DNA from 3 places in the Streptomyces sp. NPDC002935 genome. Region 1 is predicted to be linked to each of the others. Evidence: riboswitches for the same ligand, from Rfam matches in the RefSeq annotation. Region 1 holds a riboswitch; each other region holds the start of a gene.
What was found. Region 1 has a riboswitch for cyclic di-AMP ahead of ABZX90_RS11875 (LysM peptidoglycan-binding domain-containing M23 family metallopeptidase). Riboswitches for the same ligand answer to the same signal wherever they lie in the genome.

Region 1 (6,042 bases):
CCTCGATCCCCTGGGCGCGCACGGCGTCGAGCAGGGCGTTGGACGCGGTGCTCTGCGCGGCGAGGGCCTGCTTCGAGGTCTTGGCGGTGACGGCGACCCCCGCGCCGATGAGTGCGAGATCCGGCGCGGCGGTGGCACTGCCCTAGCGGGTGACGGTGACCGTCGAAAGGAGGGGCTCGGCATCGGAGTCGGCGCGGGCCGGCATGACGTGCGCCGACACGGAGGGCGCCTGCGCAAGGCCGAGGGCGAGGAGCGTCACGGCGAGGACGGTGGACGCCCGGAGGGAAACGGCGCGTACGGCGGACGTACCCCTGGACCGTGATCGAGCTGCGGACGTACGCGGGGACGTCACGCCCTCGGTCGGCGTGCGGTGTGAACCGGCTGGTGCGGTGGACGAGTAGTGGGCGGGCATACGGAGTCTCCTTCGGGGCCCGCCCGTCGGGACGCCGGGGCGGTTCGCGGCCATCCCAGCACCACCGGCCGTGCCCCGCCCCGCGCCACTCCCGCGCTGTCACCTCACCGGTCGAGCCGGGCCCGCCCCGGACGCCCGCGCCCGGCCGTCCGGGCCGGCCCGGACCCGCACGGCCCGGGGCGCCCACGTCCGGGGGGCTCCCGTCTCAGGCCACCGACTCGATGCGCATCTTGATGTCGTCCGGTGACAGGGTCCCCTTGGCCGCCACATGGTCGCCCGAGGACTCACCGCGCAGCCGCCGTCCGATCCACGGGACCAGATACTCGCGCGCCCACTGGATGTTGTCGCGCCGCATCTCGAGCGTGCCGCGCGGAGGCAGGGGAGGCCAGGGCTGGTCCGGGTCGGCGGGCACATCGAGGCCGAGTACCTGTCCGGCACGGAGCGCCACCCGGGTGTGGCCCTCGGGCGAGAGGTGCAGGCGGTCGCCGTCCCAGGCGCGGCGGTCCTGGACCGTCTTCAGGGACCAGAGGTCGAGGACGGGACAGCCGTAGCGGTCCGCGATGGCCCGCACATGTCCGTTGTACGTGGCGATCTTGCCGCGCAGATGCTTGAGTACGGGGACGCCACGGGTGTCGAAGCCGGTGGTCACCAGGACGGTGCCGACGGCGGAGGTGAGGTCGGCGATCGCGCGCTCGAAGCGCTCCGCGACCTCGTCGGGGTCGGTACCGGGCCGGATGATGTCGTTGCCGCCCGCGCAGAACGAGACCAGGTCCGGGCCGAGTTCCTTGGCCCGCAGGAGCTGGGACTCGACGATCTGGTCGAGCAGTTTGCCGCGCACGGCGAGATTGGTGTAGTTGAAGTCGCCCTCGGGTCGCCGGTCCGCGAGAAGGACCGCGAAGCGGTCGGCCCAGCCGACGAAGGCCCCGTCGGGCCCAGGGTCGCCTACGCCCTCGGTGAAGCTGTCCCCCACCGCCACGTACGACCCGATCACTGATCTGTTGTCACTCTTCGAATCGTCTGCCACATCGACCCATGATTCACCTTTCGATGTGAGCTACGCGACCGTAAGGAAGGGTTGACGGGCGGTGAGATAAGCCACTCGCCAAGTATTGGTCAACTCTGAAATAAAGCTCGGATCACGGATGTTGACGGAGCCGCGACGCATCGGCCGGGGAACACCGCCGAAATCGCTCCGCAGCGGTCGCGCGCCTTGGACGGGAAACACCGAAGGCCGGACCCCGGGGATCGTGGGGTCCGGCCTTCGGGGGCGTTCGCCCTGCCGTCAGGAGCAGGGCAAGCGACGGAGTGGGGCAGGGCGTCAGCCGACGGCGACACCGTGCGAGCGCAGGTACGCGACCGGGTCGACGTCCGAGCCGTAGTCCGGGGTGGTGCGGATCTCGAAGTGCAGGTGCGGTCCGGTGACGTTGCCCGTCGCGCCGGAAAGGCCGATCTGCTGGCCCTCGGTCACGGTCTGCCCCGCCGAGACGGACAGGGAGGACATGTGGGCGTACTGGGAGTACCGGCCGTCGGCGTGCTGGATGACGACCTGGTTGCCGTAGGCGCCGCCCCAGCCCGCGGAGACGACGGTGCCCGCGGCGATGGACTTGATCGTGGTGCCGGTCGGGACCACGAAGTCCACGCCCGTGTGGTAGCCGCTGGACCACATGCTGCCCGCCACCTTGTAGCTGGTTCCGACGGTGGCGCCCTCGACCGGCAGCGTGTAGCCGGAACTGCTGCTGGCGGACGCGGTGTTGGAGGCGGCCGCATTGGAGGCCGTGGCCGCCTTGCCGGCCTTCGCCGCCGGGGTCGTCGTCCGGGTGGACGAGTGGGTGGCGGCGGCCTTCTTGCCGAGCGACAGCTTCAGACCGGGGTGGATCAGCGACGGGTCGCTGCCGATGGCGGAGCGGTTGTCGGAGTAGATCTTCTTCCAGCCGCCGCGGACGTTGTGCTCGTCGGCGATCTTCGAGAGATAGTCGCCGGACCTCACCGCGTACGTCTTCGTGGCGGCGGTCTTCTTCGCGGCGACGGGAGCGGCGGTCGCGGCCTTCTCGACATGCTGCGTGACGGCGGTGGCCGGGGTCGCGGCGTGGGCGCCCGTGGCTCCCATCAGAGGCAGCGCGAGTGCGGCGCCGCCGGTTCCGGCCACGGCGATCGAGCGGGTGAAACGCAGGGACTTGGGACGGCGGTGCTTACCCTTCGCGGGCATGACGAATTCCTCTCCGGCGCCTGCGGGGTGAGCTGTCGGGTGCGGGCTGGAGATGCCCGGCCACGGTGCTGCGTGGCTGTACCCCTAGCCTGTTCCGGAGACCGGACCAGGCACGGAACCTGTGGGTCCCCCGCTCCTGCCGTGTACGGGTGAGTGTGCGGATTCCGGGCGGCGGCAGGATTGGGCGTCCGTCCGGATTGAGGCAGAACGTAAGCGAGATGAGAGCGCGTCGACAACTATGTGCGATTTCTGTGCGCTTGCCTTTCTTGATCCATGCGGAAATCGCCGTCACCCTCCGTGGAATGACGATCTTTCCGGACTCTCAACCCTCCCTGAAATGCGGGCGGGTTGAGAAAGGGGCGCGGCAACGCATCGTCACGAATATGACGCTCCTCACGCGACTCGGCCCAGGGTGCTTCATTCCAGGGCCAGTTGTAACGAAGGCGCCAATTCGGACAGAACAGCCAGATGCGACGCGAGCGGATATCCGTCACATCCGGATCTCCGCATGGATCGGCACATAAATCGGCACACGCGTCGGTACGCACGTCGGCACGTCGCAATGCCGCATCCCGGTGCAATTCACCCCATCGATCCGGCGCGGCCGGAGAGGGCGGCCGAAGAGAGCGGCCGACTCTTCATCAAATTCGAACACGTGTACCCATAAAATGGGAACATCATCAACGGCGTCCCGTCCCGGCGGCGGTGCCTGTGGACAACTCATTGCCTCAGGAACCCATGTCGTATCGTCGAGAGCGCGAGCCGAAGACAACTGCCGACGAATGACGCCGAGTCCAGCCCGGCGGCGCCGACGGCCGAATGGGAGGAGCCCCCGTGACGCAGCAGGTCCCGTCCACCGAGCCGGAGCTCGGCGGAGTGCGCAACTTCCGCGACGTGGGCGGACTGCCCACCGCGGACGGCCGACGAGTGCGCTACGGGCACCTGTTCCGCAGCGGCCACCTCGCGCACGCCACGGAGGAGGACGCCGCGTTCCTCGCCTCCCTGGGGCTCCACACGATCTTCGACTTCCGCAACGCCGCGGATCAGAAGCTGGAGGGCCCGGACATCGAGCTGCCGGGCGTGCGGAACGTGAATCTGCCCCTGTCCGACCCGGCCGACGGCAGCGAGTTCTGGAAGATGGTCCGCGACGGCGACCTGGACCAGCTGCACGCGATCCTCGGCGACGGCAAGGCCGCGAACCGGATGATCCGCTCCTACCGCACGATCATCAAGGAGCGCACGGCCGAGCACTCCCAGGTGCTGCGTGCGCTGGCCGAGGACAGCGTGCCCGCGCTGATGCACTGCGCGGCCGGCAAGGACCGCGCCGGGCTGTCCATCGCCATCACCCTGCTCGCCCTCGGCGTCGAGCGCGAGGCGATCGTGGCCGACTACCTGGAGTCGAACGCCGCGCACCGCCGCTACAAGGTGCATCGCAACAGCTCCTCGGCCTCCGCGTACTCCCCCGAGGTCATGGAGCTGCTCAGCCCCCTGTTCGACGCGCGCGCGGAGTACCTGACGGCCGCCTTCGAGACGATCGAGGAGACCTGGGGCAGCGTCGACGTCTATCTGGGGCAGGGACTGGGGATGACGCCGGAGCTGCGGGAGCGCCTGCGCGAGCGGCTGCTGGACTGAGCCGCCCGCCGGGGCAGGAATTTCTGCTGGTTCTACTGGTTCTACTGGTTCTACTGGTTGTACGGGTCCTACTGGTTCTGCGCGCCCAGCGTGAAGAGCAGGTAGATGAAGGCCGCGAAGAGGTGGCCGACGGCGACGTAGATGATCAGCCGCACCCACAGGGCGCGCGGGAACTTGTCCTCCATGGACCGGCGGCGGGGTTCTGTGGGTTCGGTCATGACGTCTCTCCCGAGGTGGGGTGGCCCGTCGCCGGGCCGAGGCACAGCGCGGCGACGGGGCTCTGCAGCAGGGTGTGTACGAAGAGGAGCTCGGCTCCGTCGCGCTCGGCGGCGGCGATGCGGTGCGGGGTGAGCGAGTCGAAGTGGGCGCTGTCCCCCGGCGCGAGGACGTGCTCGGCGTCCCCGAGGCGCAGCCTGAGCCGCCCCTGGAGGACGTACAGCCACTCCTCGCCCGGATGGACGCGCACGATGTCGCCCTGCGAGCCGTAGGGGACGTGCACGCGCAGTGCCTGCATGCCGCGGCCGGCCGCGCCGGCCTGCCAGTAGGTCCAGCCGCCCGCCGGGGCCGGTTCCATGTCGGCGGCGCGCACGATCGCGTCACGGTCGGCCACCGTCTCGCCGAGCAGTTCGGAGACCGTCGTACTGTAGACGCGGGCCAGCGTGAGCAGCATCGGCAGTGAGGGCTGGCGCTGCCCGGTCTCCAGACGGGAGAGATGGGCGGGCGAGAGTCCCGCGGCGCGGGCGGCGGCCTCCAGGGTGAGGGAGGCGCTGCGGCGCAGCGCGCGGAGCCGGGGCGCCACGGCGTGCAGTTCGGCGGACGGCTCGTCGACCGCCCCTGGATCGGCAGGGCTCATGGCTCTATTGAGCCCGATGATTGCCTCTGGGGCAATTTTCTTGCCCCAGAGGCAAAAGACTCGGCTGTTCCTCCGCCGTCCCGCCGGGGCGGGCGGGCCTCAGCGGTTCGCCACCGCCTGCTTCACCAGTGTCTTCCCGAAGTCCCACATCAGCCCGCCGCCGTTGTGGGCGTCCTCCATCACCGCGGTGAAGGCCTCCACGAAGCGGTCGACATCCCGCTCGTCGATGACCAGCGGCGGGATCAGCTTGATCACCTCCAGGTGGTCGCCGGAGACCTGGGTGAGGATGCGGTGCCGCTGGAGCAGCGGGACGACGACCATCTGCGCGAACAGGCCCTTGCGCGCGGCCTGGAGCATGGTCCAGCGGCTGCGCAGCTTGAGCGATGTGGGCCGGCCGAACTCGATGCCGATCATCAGGCCCCGGCCGCGTACGTCACTGAGCAGCTCGTACCGGTCGACCAGTGCCGCCAGCCGGGACTTCAGCTGTTCGCCGGTGGCCCGCGCGTTGGCGACGATCTGTTCGTTCTCCATGACGGAGAGCACCGCGAGCCCCGCCGCCATGGCCTGTGCGTTGGAACCGAAGCTCGCCGAGTGCACGAGAACCCGGTCCATGGAGGAGTAGACCTTCTTGAAGATCCAGTCCTTGCCGAGGGTCGCACCGACCGGCACATAGCCTCCGGAGAGCGCCTTGGCGACGCACACCAGGTCCGGTTCGACACCCTCCTCGTGCTGGTAGGCGTAGAAGTCCCCGGTCCGGCCGAGGCCGGTCTGCACCTCGTCCGCGATGAGCAGTGCCTTGTGGCGGTGCAGCAACTCCTGGGCGGCGCGCAGATATCCGGGCGGGCTCTCGTGGACGCCCTTGCCCTGGATGGGTTCCACGATCAGCGCGGCGACATCGCCCTTCTTCAACTCCCGTGCCAGGGCGTCGAGATCGCCGAG
Region 2 (6,042 bases), on a different contig from region 1:
TACGCCGCCCCTCCCGCCCAGCCGTACGCCGCGCCGACGCCGTATCCCGCGTACAACCCGTACCGCTCGTAGCCGCGGAACGGCCACGGCACCACCGGTCGGCGCCGGCGGTGCCGTGGCAACGGCAGTCCCGTGGTCAGGCCGATGCCCGGGACAGCCGCGTCAGGTCCTCGTCCGTCAGGACCAGGTCGGCGACCCCCAGCAGCGCCGGGAGCTGCTCCACCGTCCGGGCGGAGGCGATCGGCGCGGCGACCGTCGGCTGGGCGGCCAGCCAGGCGAGGGCGACCGTCGGGACCGCGACACCGTGGGCTTCGGCGACCTCGTCGAGGGCGGCCAGGACTCGCGGCCCGCGTTCCGACGCGAGGTGCTTGGCCGCACCCGCCGCCCGGGGCGAGTCGACCGTCGTGCCCGGGCGGTACTTGCCGGTGAGGAAGCCGGAGGCGAGCGCGAAGTAGGGGACGGCGGCCAGTCCGGCCCGGGAGGCGACGTCCCTCAGGCCGCCTTCGTAGGTGCCGCGCGAGACCAGGTTGTACTGCGGCTGGAGCGCGACGTACCGCGCGAGGCCCTCGCGGTCGGAGAACTCCAGGGACTCCTGGAGCCGCTCGGGCGAGATGTTGGAGGCGGCGATGTGCCGCACCTTGCCGGCCCTCACCAGCTCGTCGAGGGCGCCGATGATCTCGTCGACCGGCACCTCCGGCTTGTCGAAGTGCGTGTAATAGAGGTCGATGTGGTCGGTGCCCAGGCGGCGCAGCGACGCGTCGGCCGCGGCCTTGATGTTGGCACCGGAGAGCCCCGGGTACTCGGGGTGCTGGCTGACCTTGGTGGCGACGACGATGTCCGCGCGGTTGCCGCGGGTCTTCAGCCACTTGCCGATGATGGTCTCGGACTCGCCGCCCTCGTTGCCCTCGACCCACGCCGAGTAGGAGTCGGCCGTGTCGAGGAAGTTGCCGCCGGCGGCCGCGTAGGCGTCGAGCACGGCGAAGGACTGGGCCTCGTCCGCCGTCCAGCCGAAGACGTTGCCGCCGAGGGAGAGCGGGAAGACCTCGAGGTCGGACGAGCCGAGCTTGCGAAGAGAAGTCATGAACAACATCAACGCCCGTACCGGATGGGTGTATTCCACACTCACCCCGGAGGGTCGGTACCGAGGGTCCGATACGCGCACTCGTCCGCACGCGCATGACCGGCAGCCCTGACGTCGGGGGGGTGTCGTCAGGACCGCCGGAGACCAGGGGAGACGTGCGTCGGGAACGTGCGTCCGGCCAGGAGTCGTGCGGGATCAGAGGTCGTACGGGTCAGGAGCCCGAGCGGGTCAGGGGTTGAGGCCCTTGCTCTGGAGCCATGCCATCGGGTCGATGCCGGTGGCGGCGCCGCCGGGGTGCACTTCGAGGTGCAGGTGCGGCCCGGTGACATTGCCGGTCGCGCCCACCCGTCCGATGACATCACCGGTTGCGACCTTCTGGCCCACGGTGACGCTGATCGACGACTGGTGGCAGAACCACAGCTCCGTACCGTCGTCGAGGGTGAGGATCGTGCGGTAGCCGTACGAGCCGGCCCAGCCGGCCTCCGTGATGGTGCCGCTGTGGATCGCCTTGATGAGCGTGCCGGTGGGCGCCGCGAAGTCGAGTCCGGTGTGGTAGCCGGAGGACCACATGGAGCCGGCCTCGCCGAAGGTCGAGGTCAGGGTGTACGAGGAGGTCGGCAGCGAGTAGCTCTTGGCGAGTTCGGCGAGGCGCTCGGCCTCGGCCTTCGCCTTGGCCTCGTCCTCCGCCTTCTGCTTCGCGGCGGCGGCCTTGGCCTCCGCGTCGTCCTGCTGCTTGGCGGCGAGCGCGACGGCCTTCTTCGCGGCGGCGGCCTGGGCGGCCTGCTGGGCGGCGGTGTCGACCTGGTTCTGCTGCGACTCGGCCTGCTGCATGATGCGGGCGCGCAGCGCCTCACCGGCGTCCGTGGTGCCCTGGGCCGTGTCGGCGCTGGTCAGACCGGCGCTAGTGAGCGGAGTCGCGGAACCCTGGGGGGTGCTGGATCCGCCGTCGGAGATCAGGGCCTTGGCGGACTCGGTGACCGACGACAGGTCGGGCAGCGAGATCGAGACGGGGGCCTTGCCCGGCGCGGCGGTGGCCATGCCACCCGCGCCGACGGCGGCTATGACGCCGACGCCGAGAACCGTGGAGCTGCGGGCGAGTCCTCCACCGCGCTGCTTGCCTACGCGGTGCCGGCCGCGGACGGGAAGAACGGAATCCTCGGTGGGGTTCCACTCCTCCCAGGGTCCCTCGTCCTTGCCGTAGGCGTAGCCGAAGGTCTGTGTGTCATTCGGCGGGAACGAGGTTGGCTGAGCGGGCCGGTTGGACGCCACGTGGGCGCACTCCTTTCCTTCCTTGCCACCTACCGGGTTAGCTGACGGGTTCGGAGCAGGAAGGTCTCCTACGCGCGTATATCAACCGTGCTTCCACGGTTGAAATAGGCTCGATTCACCCCAAGTTGGTGGTTCCCCGGTTCCCTTGCGGGATTCGGCGCGTGCGCACGGAGCCATCTCTTGTGACGGCTGGGACGACCGCGCTGCGTTATCGAACGTTAATAGACCCAGGCACCGGATTCCAAGATGTTCCGACTGATCATTAACACCTTTTGGCCAGGACTTTGGGGTCATGGAGGATGAAAAACGGGCGAGTTGACCACGTGACATCGACACGGATTCATTTGACGGTGTGTCAGTTGTTATGCGGAGGGACACCGTCCGATCACTCCTCGTGACAACGGTCGAGAAGGCCGTACGCGTTGCGGGCGCCGGCCGCCCGAGCAGCCCGCGGACCCGCTCGCCGAGCCCACCTCAAACGCGCCGGACGGCGAGCAGCGCCATGTCGTCCGTCAGGGCGCCGCCCGTGTGCCGGCGGACCTCGTCGGCGAGGGCGGTCAGCAGCGCGTCGGGGCCGGGAAAGACCCGTCCGGCCAGCCGCGCGGCCGGATCGTAGAACTCCCCGCGGGGGTCGCGGGCCTCGGACAGACCGTCGGTGTACAGAAGCAGCGTCGCCCCGGGCGGAAAGCGGGCCACCGCCGCCCGGTCGGGCCAGGCTCCCAGTTCGCTCATCCCGAGGGGCAGCGCATAGGGCTCGGCGGCGAGCATGACGAGTGTGCCGTCGGGATGCAGGAGCAGGGGCGGCGGATGGCCGCGGTTGACGATGCGCACGAAGTCCTCGTCGTGCGGGATCTCGGCGAGGACGGCGGTGGTGAACTCCTCGAACGCGTCGGGGCTCTCGTGCCGGGTTCCCGGGCGGGTCAGCGCCCGCTCCAGGCGCCCCGCGACCGCCTCCAGGGTTGCCTCCTGCTCGGCCGCCTCCCGGAACGCGCCGATCACCACGGCGACGGCGGCCACGGCGGTCATCCCCTTCCCGCGTACATCGCCGACGACCAGCCGCACGCCGTACGGGGAGTCCTGCACCGCGTACAGGTCCCCGCCGATGAACGCGTCCGCCTGTGCCGCCTCGTACCGCGCCGCGACATCGAGGCCGTCGATTCGCGCGTCGGGCTCGGGCAGCACCGCACGCTGCGCGAACTCGGCGATCTCCCGGACCGAGGCGAGCCGTTCGTTGCCCCGCCGGACGAGGATGTTGATGAGGACCGCGAGGACGGCGGCCGTCGCCACGGTGACCGATTCGGTGACCGCGTCGACGTTCAGGACGATGTCGAGCAGAAAGTGGACCAGGAACACCGCGCCGACGGCGAGAGCGCCGGTGAGAACGGTGCCGCGCAGCGAATAGAGGGGTGCGGCGACCAGGGGCGCCGCCGTGAAGAGGGGGGCCGCGGTGAAGGCCGACGGCGTGAAGTAGTCGTAGAGGATCCCGGCGATGACGAGCAGCACGGGCAGGGTCCGCACGAAGGTGCGCGCGAAGGAGATCCTGCGGGGAGCCGCTCCCGCCGGACCGGGAAGCGGAGCGCCCCCGAGCCCGGGGACACCGGGCGACGGCCTGTCGGCCCGGTCATCGAGTTCTCCGGTTCGCTGCTCACCTCCTGGCTGCCCCACCTGTCCAGAAGACCTGGAGCGGGGGCGGCGGGCGACCCCTGTGGCCCGACCGGGGGATGTCACGAGGACACAACACCGAAGGCCGGAACTCGTGAATCCGAGTTCCGGCCTTCGGCCTTCAGTAGCGGGGACAGGATTTGAACCTGCGACCTCTGGGTTATGAGCCCAGCGAGCTACCGAGCTGCTCCACCCCGCGTCGTTAAGACCAGTGTACGCCATTAGCGGGACCCGAAGCACACCCGTTTAAACGCGCCCCTTCAGCGGAGTCGAACGGGGTGGTCAGCCCGGCAGATGCAGGTTGGGGGCCTTGGCACGCTCGGCGTACTCGGGGAGGACGACGACCTCGGCGCCCGCCGCGGCGAGCAGGCCGTTCCCGTCGGCGTCCGTGACGAACGTGTCGGGCTCGCGCCAGGCGGTGACGACCCGGCGCACACCGGCGTCGAGGATGAGCCGGGCGCACGGCGCGGGCCGGGAGGCACGGCGGGCGCACGGTTCCAGGCTGCTGTAGACGGTGGCGGCGGCCAGTCGCGGATCGGCCGGGTCGATCTTGGCGAGGGCGGCCTCCTCGGCGTGCACGACGGGGTCGTCCCCCTCGCGGGAGTGGCCACGGGCCAGCTCGGTCCCGTCGGCCGCGACCACCACCGCACCCACGCTGAACGCGGTCGTCGAGGGCGGGCACAGCGCCGCCAGCTCGCAGGCGAGCTCCAGCCACCGCCGGTCCGCCGCGGAGGCGAGCCCACCGGTGCCGGGCGCGGTGGGGACGTACCGGATGAGCACGACGTCCCCGACGGGCCGGGTCTCCACCAGCCGCATCCGGCCGGGGGGATACGCCCCGGGTCCGAACAGGCGCGGCGCGTCCGGCTGCCCGACGAAGAGGGGAGCGACGGCGAGCTGCAGTTCGTCGGCCAGTCCCTCGCGCACGAGCTGGGTGTGGACCTTCCCGCCCCCTTCGACCATGAGCCGACCCACACCGCGTACGTCGTGGAGGTGTTCCAGCAGCACACGCCAGTCGAGTTCGGGCCCGGTCGGGACGACGTCGACGCCGGCGAGACCGTGCAGCAGGTCGGCTGCCCGCTGCGCACCCTTGTCCGTCGTATAGACGACCTTCTCGCCGCCCGTGTGCCAGAACTGTGCCTCCGGGTCGAGGTCCCCGGAGCCGCTGACCGTGACCTTCAGCGGGTACTCGGGGCGGCCGGCGGCGACGCGGGCCGCGCGTCGTTCGGCGGAGTTGACCAGAAGCCGTGGATTGTCCGTGCGCAGGGTGCCGGCGCCCACCAGGATCGCGTCGCTGGACGCCCGCACCTCGTCGACCCGGTCGAAGTCGGCCGGGCCCGAGAGCAGCAGCCGCTCGGGGCCGGTGTCGTCCAGGAAGCCGTCGAGGGAGACGGCGGCGGACAGCAGGACGTAGGGACGGGGCATCGGGACGCATCCTCCGGTCACACGCGCTCAGTGGTTCAAGTTTTAAACAATACCTAGACTGGGCCCATGACGACCCGCTGGCTCTCCGCCGCCGAACAGCGCGCCTGGCGCTCGTACCTCTCCGCGACCTCCCTCCTGGAGGACGCCATCGACCGCCGGCTGCAGGCCGAGGCGGGGATGCCCCACCTTTACTACTCCATCCTGGCCAAGTTGTCCGAGGCGCCGGACCGGCGGCTGCGGATGACCGACCTCGCCGAGGCCCAGAAGATCACCCGTAGCCGTCTGACGTACGCGGTGACCCGGCTGGAGAAGGACGGCACCGTACGCCGAGAGGGCTGCCCCACCGACAAGCGCGGGCACATGGCCGTCCTCACCGATGCGGGCATGGCCCTCCTGGAGCGGGTCGCGCCGGGACACGTCGAGACGGTGCGGACGGCGATCTTCGACCATCTGACACCCGAGCAGGTGGAACAGCTGGACGAGATCTGCGGAACCATCACACGGGCGATCCAGGACGGGAATTACGGGGCATCCGGGGAAGATCTGCCGTGGCGGCGGCGTTCCTGTTCCTCGTGAGGGGCACGAGTGGCACGAGGGGGACGCAGAAC
Region 3 (6,042 bases), on a different contig from region 1:
ACGACATGCCGAGAAGGGCCGGGAAAGGGTGACCGTGTCCCGCAGCTCCGCCGGATCCGCGTCCGGTCCGGCCGGGACGGCCCTCGTCTCCTGGCCGCGCCACACGATGCACCCCGTCCGCCGAGGTGACGCTCATGCACATCCGTACGTCCTTCCCCTACGAGACCACTCACGAGGACGTCCTCGTCCCTCTCCCGGACGGCACCCGTCTGTACGCCCGGATCTGGCGTCCGCTGACCGAGGAGCCCGTGCCGGCGCTCCTGGAGTACCTCCCGTACCGCCTGACCGACTGGACGGCACCGCGCGACCGGCAGCGCCATCCCTGGTACGCCGGCCACGGCTACGCCTCCGTCCGAGTGGACATGCGCGGCCACGGCAACTCGGAGGGTGTGCCGACGGACGAGTACTCCGAGACCGAGCTGGCCGACGGGGTGGAGGTGGTGACATGGCTGGCCGCCCAGCCCTGGTGCACCGGCAGGGTCGGCATGTTCGGGATCTCGTGGGGCGGCTTCAACTCCCTCCAGATCGCGGCCCGCGCTCCCGAGCCGCTCAAGGCGATCGTCACGGTCTGCTCCAGTGACGACCGCTATGACAACGACGTGCACTACGCGGGAGGTTCCGTCCTCGCCGTCGACATGCACGCCCGGGCGGCCGCCATGCTCGCCTTCGCCGCCCGCCCGCCGGACCCGGTGCATGTAGGGGAGGTGATGTGGCGCGACATGTGGGTGAGGCGGCTGGAGGCGGTCGACCCCTTGGTCCACACCTGGCTGGCGCACCAGACCCGGGACGCGTACTGGCGCCACGGCAGCGTCTGCGAGGACTACGGAGCGATCCGCGCGGCGGTCCTCGCGGTCGGCGGCTGGCACGACCCGTACCGCGACACGGTGCTGCGCCTGGTGGAGCACCTCCCGCCGGATCGCGTACGAGGTCTCATCGGCCCCTGGTCGCACCAGTACCCGGACCGCGGCCTGCCGCCCGGACCGGCGATCGGCTTCCTCCAGGAGACGCTGCGCTGGTGGGACCACTGGCTCCGGGACGAGGACACGGACGCGCTCTCCGTCCCCCTCCTGCGCTCGTACGTGATGGACGCGCATCCTCCGGCGACCGTGTACGGAGAGATCCCCGGCCGCTGGGTGGGCGACCCGGCCTGGCCCTCACCCACGGTGAAGCCGATCGCGTACGCCCTCCAGGGCGCCCCGGTGCCGGTGCGGTCCCCGCAGCACACGGGGGTCGACGCGGGCCGCTTCTTCCCCTTCGGCAACGACGCCGACCTGCCGCCGGACCAGCGGGAGGAGGACGCCCGGTCGGCCTGCTTCGAGTTCGAGGTACCGGAGGAGACCTGGGTACTGGGACGCCCACGGGTCAATCTGCGGCTGACGTCCGCGGCACCCAGGGGCCAGGTGATCGCCCGCCTGTGCGACGTGACCCCCGACGGAGCGTCCACGCTCGTCACCCGGGGCGCCCTGAACCTGTCGGCGCGCCGGGGCCGCGACCAGGCGGTTCCCTGGACACCGGGTACCACGGAGAACGTGGTCCTCGACCTGAACGGCATCGGCTACGCGTTCCCGGCGGGCCACCGCATCCGTCTGAGCGTCTCCTCGGCGTACTGGCCCTGGATCTGGCCCCAGCCCGGCTCGGAGGCGGGCTTCACCCTGGACCCTATGGGCAGCACCCTCGAACTCCCCGTACGGACAACGGAGTCGGACCCCTCGATCACCTTCGGGGAACCGGAGGAGTCCGAACCCCTCGGCGTGACCGTCTCCGCGACACTCGACGAACCCCGGCCGGAACGCCTGGTCCTGCGCGACGTGGCCGCGGGCACCTGGCGTCTGGAGGTGGACCCGCGCCACGACGGCACGCGCGTCTACCCCGACGGCCTCGAATGCACGGAGGACGCGCGGGAGACGTACACGATCGACGAATCAGACCCGCTGTCCGCCCGCGCCCGCTCGACCTGGTCGATCCGCCTGCACCGCCCGGACCTGCCCTGGGACGCCCGCGTAGAGACCGTGTCCGCCATCACCTGCGACGCGCAGGACTTCATCACGTCCAATGAGGTCGTCTGCAAGGACGGCGACGAGGTCGTCTTCCACCGGACCTGGGAGAAGAGAACCCCGCGCACAGCCGGCTGAGGGCCTGCGGGGCCACACGGCTTACGGGCCTGCGGGGCCACACGGCTTACGGGCCTACGGGCTTACTGGCTTACGGGCTTACGGGGACGGGAGTTCGCCCTCCGTAGGCCCTTGACGGCCGCGCGTCCCGGCCCCGACGCACCGCAGGGTTCCGACACCCCACCATGCCGCGCGGACCGACGCCGACGTCTCGCCGTACGCCGAACACCGGTGCCACAGACCGCACTTCACCTTGCGCTCGCCCTGACTCGGCCTACGTCCGGCCCGGCTCGGACTGCGCCCGCCCCGACTCGACCGACGGCCGGCCGGCCTGCGCTTCGGCCCGACGGGTGCCGCTCTCCCGACCGGTCCCACGGCGCGGATCTCGCCCCGCGGGAGGTCCGCCCGGCACCGTCCGGGAAGGCGGCACCCCCTGGACAACGGAAGCACAATGCCCGAGTTGCCCGGCATGCCGCCTTAATGACCCTTGGTCTCGTGAATTGAGTCACGCGCGAGCTGGGGTGCCACCTCGCACCGCTTCCCCGCCAACCCATTTGCCAAAGGCAAGTTGAGGATCCAATTCCGGCGCAATCGGACGTTTCACCCTGGCTCCAAACAGGCGAAAGGGATCTTCGGGGCCACATCTGGCCTTGTTCCCGACATGTGCTCTCGCATACGTTCTCGTCGATCCCGGGCGGATCGCCGAATCCTGCCGCCGCCCGGCAACCCACCCACCCACGCACGGCAGGAGCGGGGGAACCACAGGTAAGCCGCCGATCCGGACACCGGACCGGCTAGGGGTGAAGCCGCGCCCATAACGCGGCCGGGCATCTCCCGCCCGAACCCGACAGCTCACCTCGCAGGCGTCGGAGAGGACATTCGTCATGCCCGTACGAGGCAAGCACCGCCGCACGAAGACCAACGTCATCACCCGGGGCATGATCGCCGCCGGAACGGGCGGCATCGCCCTCGCCCTCCCGCTCGTGAGCGCGACCGGCGCCTCCGCGGCGACCCCGGCGCAGGCGCCTCAGCTCACGAAGGCCGCGCACACCGCGGTGGTCCCGAACGTCCAGCTCGTCACCTACAAGGTGGTCGCGGGCGACACCCTCTCCAAGGTGGCGCAGAAGCACCCCGGGAGCGGCGGCTGGAAGAAGCTGTACAAGGCGAACCGCGCGGTCATCGGCGACAACCCCGCCCTGATCCGTCCGGGCCTGAAGCTGACCCTGGGCACGAAGACGCTGAAGTCGACGGCGAAGGCGACCCCGGCCGCCGCCACGTCCAAGGTGGCCACCGCCACCCAGGCCTCCGCCAAGACGTACGCCAACAACCTCGACGGCTGGATCAAGGAATCCCTGGACATCATGGCCAAGTCGGGCATACCGGGCAGCTATGACGGCATCTACCGCAACGTGATGCGCGAGTCCTCCGGCAACCCCCTCGCCATCAACAACTGGGACTCCAACGCCGTCGCGGGCACCCCCTCCAAGGGTCTGCTCCAGGTCATCGACCCCACGTTCCGGGCCTTCCACGTCCCCGGCACTTCGATGGACCCCTACGACCCGGTCGCGAACATCACCGCGGCCTGCAACTACGCGGCCAAGACCTACGGCTCCATCGACAACGTCAACGGCGCCTACTGATCCCACCCGCACCACCACTCGCCGGCGGCGCCTTCTCGGTCCGCCGGCGCGTGCGTTGCCGGCCGAGGCGGCCCGTGGGGCAGGCGCCGTTGGCATCCTCCACCGTGATCGACCGGACAGGCCCTAGAAGCCGAAGAGGCGTTCCAGGACCACCGCGATTCCGTCGTCCTCGTTCGAGAGGGTGACCTCGTCGGCCACCGCCTTCAGTTCCGGATGGGCGTTGGCCATCGCCACGCCGCGGGCGGCCCAGTCGAACATCGGGATGTCATTGGGCATGTCCCCGAAGGCGAGCGTCGCGCACGGGGTGAGTCCGAGGTGCGCCGCGGCGAGGGCGAGACCCGTCGCCTTGGTCACCCCGCATGGCTGGAGTTCGACGGTGCCGGGCCCGGACATGGTGACCGTCGCCAGCGAACCGACCACTCCCCGCGCCGCCGACGCCAACTCGTCGTCGGACAAGGACGGGTGACGGAGCAACACCTTGCTGATCGGCTCCGTCCAGAGGTCGTCCCGCCGCGGCACCCGCACCGCCGGCAGGGTCGGATGCGGCATCACATACCCCGGCTCGATGAGCGTCAGCCCGTCCACGCCGTCCTGGTCCACCGCCGCGTACAGCAGGCCGACCTCCGCCTCGATCTTGCCGAGTGCCGTCTCCGCCAGTTCCCTGTCCAGGGTCACCGACCACAGCATGCGGTCCGCCCCGGCGTCGTACAACTGCGCCCCCTGCCCGCACACCGCCAGCCCCTCGCCGCCGAGTTCGTCGAGGAGCGGTCGCACGCGCGGTGCGGGGCGGCCCGTCACCACGAGGTGCTGGGCACCCGCCTGGGCCACCTTCGCCAACGCGGCCCGTGACCGGTCGGAGAGTGTGTCGTCGCCGCGCAGCAGCGTTCCGTCCAGGTCAGTGGCGATGAGTGAATATGCAGTCGGAGCGGCCATGATCCGAAGAATACGGATCGAACGACTCATCGGCCCGGCGTGAACCGGACGACGTCCGGTATCCCGTCAGCAACGCCGTTCACCGTACGGTGGTAAGCGCGTTACGACCGCTTCGGATCACACAGGGTCCGCTTCCGCCCACACCGACTTTCCCGCACATGACCGACCACAACACCCCAACACCCCAACACCGCCTGGCGACGGGCCGACTTCGCGACGGCGCACCCCAACGGCGACAGACCCCGCGGCGTGAATCGCCGGTCGTCACCGACCAAGTCCGGGGAGAGGCATGCCCTTTGAGCTCTCCGCACCCGCACACCCGGGGCAACGGGCCCGCAGGCCGGCCGGCGCGCCCCGGGTGCCCGAACGGGTCACCGTCTTACGTCACCTCAGCCGTGCGCGGCCACCAGATGCTTGGTCAGCCGCGGCGAGGCGAACTCCGTGCCGCACACGAACCGCATCACCGGCCCGTACGAGGCCGCCGCCGGCAGACCCGTGAAGTACAGCCCGGGCACGGAGGACCGATACCCGGCCCCCAGCTTCGGTGCACCGCGGCTCACCGCGAGCTCCGCGCGGAGTTCGTGCCCGAGGAAGTCCATCGCGGCGAGGTCGACGCGGTAGCCGGTCGCGGCGATGACGTGATCGGCGGAGAGCTCGTCCACCCGGCCGCCATGGGTCCGCACCGTGAGGACCGTGCTCCCGTCGGACGCCGCGGCGCCGACGATCCGCTGGACCTCACGGACCGCGACCTTGCCCTCGAAACGGTCACGGAGCCACCAGGCGCCGAGGGGGCCGAGCACCCGGCGGACCAGGTAGTGCCGGGCCTGGGCGGGCAGATGACGGTAGGGCTGCGGGTAGTAACTCAGCGCCCACAGGGACCAGGCGCGCCCGAACGGCGACTCGGGACGCAGCTTGGGCTGCCGCCACGGCGGCGCACCGAAGTCGACGGCGCCCTTGCCGCGGGACACCACCCGTACCTGCGCGCCGGCCTCCGCCGCGAGCGCCGCCGTCTCCAGAGCGGACTGGCCCGCGCCGACGACTATCAGCTCCTTGCCGGAGAAACGGCTCAGGTCGTGCTGCTGCGAGCTGTGCGAGACCGGGCCGGTCGGCGTGGGCCCGTCGGCCGCCGCACCCGCGAGCTCGGGAGGCAGATGGGCGAGACCGGACAGTCCGGTGGCCACCACCACCGCCCGCGCCGTGAACAACTCCCCCGAGTCCAGCTTGAGTTCGAACCCGCCGGACCGGCCGGCCCCCTCCCGGCCGCCCTTCCGGTCGATCGACACGACCCGCACGCGCTCCAGCTCGGCCACGAGCTTCTGCTGGAACCACTCCCCGTACGCGATGAACGTCTCGACCGG

Region 2: linked by a shared signal. The riboswitch ahead of ABZX90_RS38800 (M23 family metallopeptidase) and the one ahead of ABZX90_RS11875 (LysM peptidoglycan-binding domain-containing M23 family metallopeptidase) in region 1 are both predicted to bind cyclic di-AMP.
Region 3: linked by a shared signal. The riboswitch ahead of ABZX90_RS27130 (LysM peptidoglycan-binding domain-containing protein) and the one ahead of ABZX90_RS11875 (LysM peptidoglycan-binding domain-containing M23 family metallopeptidase) in region 1 are both predicted to bind cyclic di-AMP.

What each region holds. Positions count from the first base shown of each region.
Region 1 is NZ_JBEXNW010000007.1:154,106-160,147, reverse strand. Features, by position in the region: partial or broken gene ABZX90_RS11890 (SIMPL domain-containing protein) at 1-130, opposite strand, end outside; gene ABZX90_RS11885 (hypothetical protein) at 143-412, opposite strand; gene ABZX90_RS11880 (SGNH/GDSL hydrolase family protein) at 618-1,403, opposite strand; gene ABZX90_RS11875 (LysM peptidoglycan-binding domain-containing M23 family metallopeptidase) at 1,731-2,618, opposite strand; cyclic di-AMP (ydaO/yuaA leader) riboswitch at 2,623-2,780, opposite strand; gene ABZX90_RS11870 (tyrosine-protein phosphatase) at 3,453-4,250, shown strand; gene ABZX90_RS11865 (DUF6126 family protein) at 4,319-4,468, opposite strand; gene ABZX90_RS11860 (XRE family transcriptional regulator) at 4,465-5,103, opposite strand; gene ABZX90_RS11855 (aspartate aminotransferase family protein) at 5,203-6,042, opposite strand, start outside.
Region 2 is NZ_JBEXNW010000045.1:40,494-46,535, reverse strand. Features, by position in the region: gene ABZX90_RS38810 (PrsW family intramembrane metalloprotease) at 1-72, shown strand, start outside; gene ABZX90_RS38805 (aldo/keto reductase) at 137-1,081, opposite strand; gene ABZX90_RS38800 (M23 family metallopeptidase) at 1,310-2,350, opposite strand; cyclic di-AMP (ydaO/yuaA leader) riboswitch at 2,362-2,520, opposite strand; gene ABZX90_RS38795 (PP2C family protein-serine/threonine phosphatase) at 2,825-4,015, opposite strand; tRNA gene ABZX90_RS38790 (tRNA-Met) at 4,138-4,211, opposite strand; gene ABZX90_RS38785 (dihydrofolate reductase family protein) at 4,295-5,434, opposite strand; gene ABZX90_RS38780 (MarR family transcriptional regulator) at 5,501-6,010, shown strand.
Region 3 is NZ_JBEXNW010000022.1:18,370-24,411, forward strand. Features, by position in the region: gene ABZX90_RS27125 (CocE/NonD family hydrolase) at 135-2,132, shown strand; cyclic di-AMP (ydaO/yuaA leader) riboswitch at 2,834-2,992, shown strand; gene ABZX90_RS27130 (LysM peptidoglycan-binding domain-containing protein) at 2,996-3,751, shown strand; gene ABZX90_RS27135 (HAD family hydrolase) at 3,875-4,684, opposite strand; gene ABZX90_RS27140 (FAD-dependent oxidoreductase) at 5,074-6,042, opposite strand, start outside.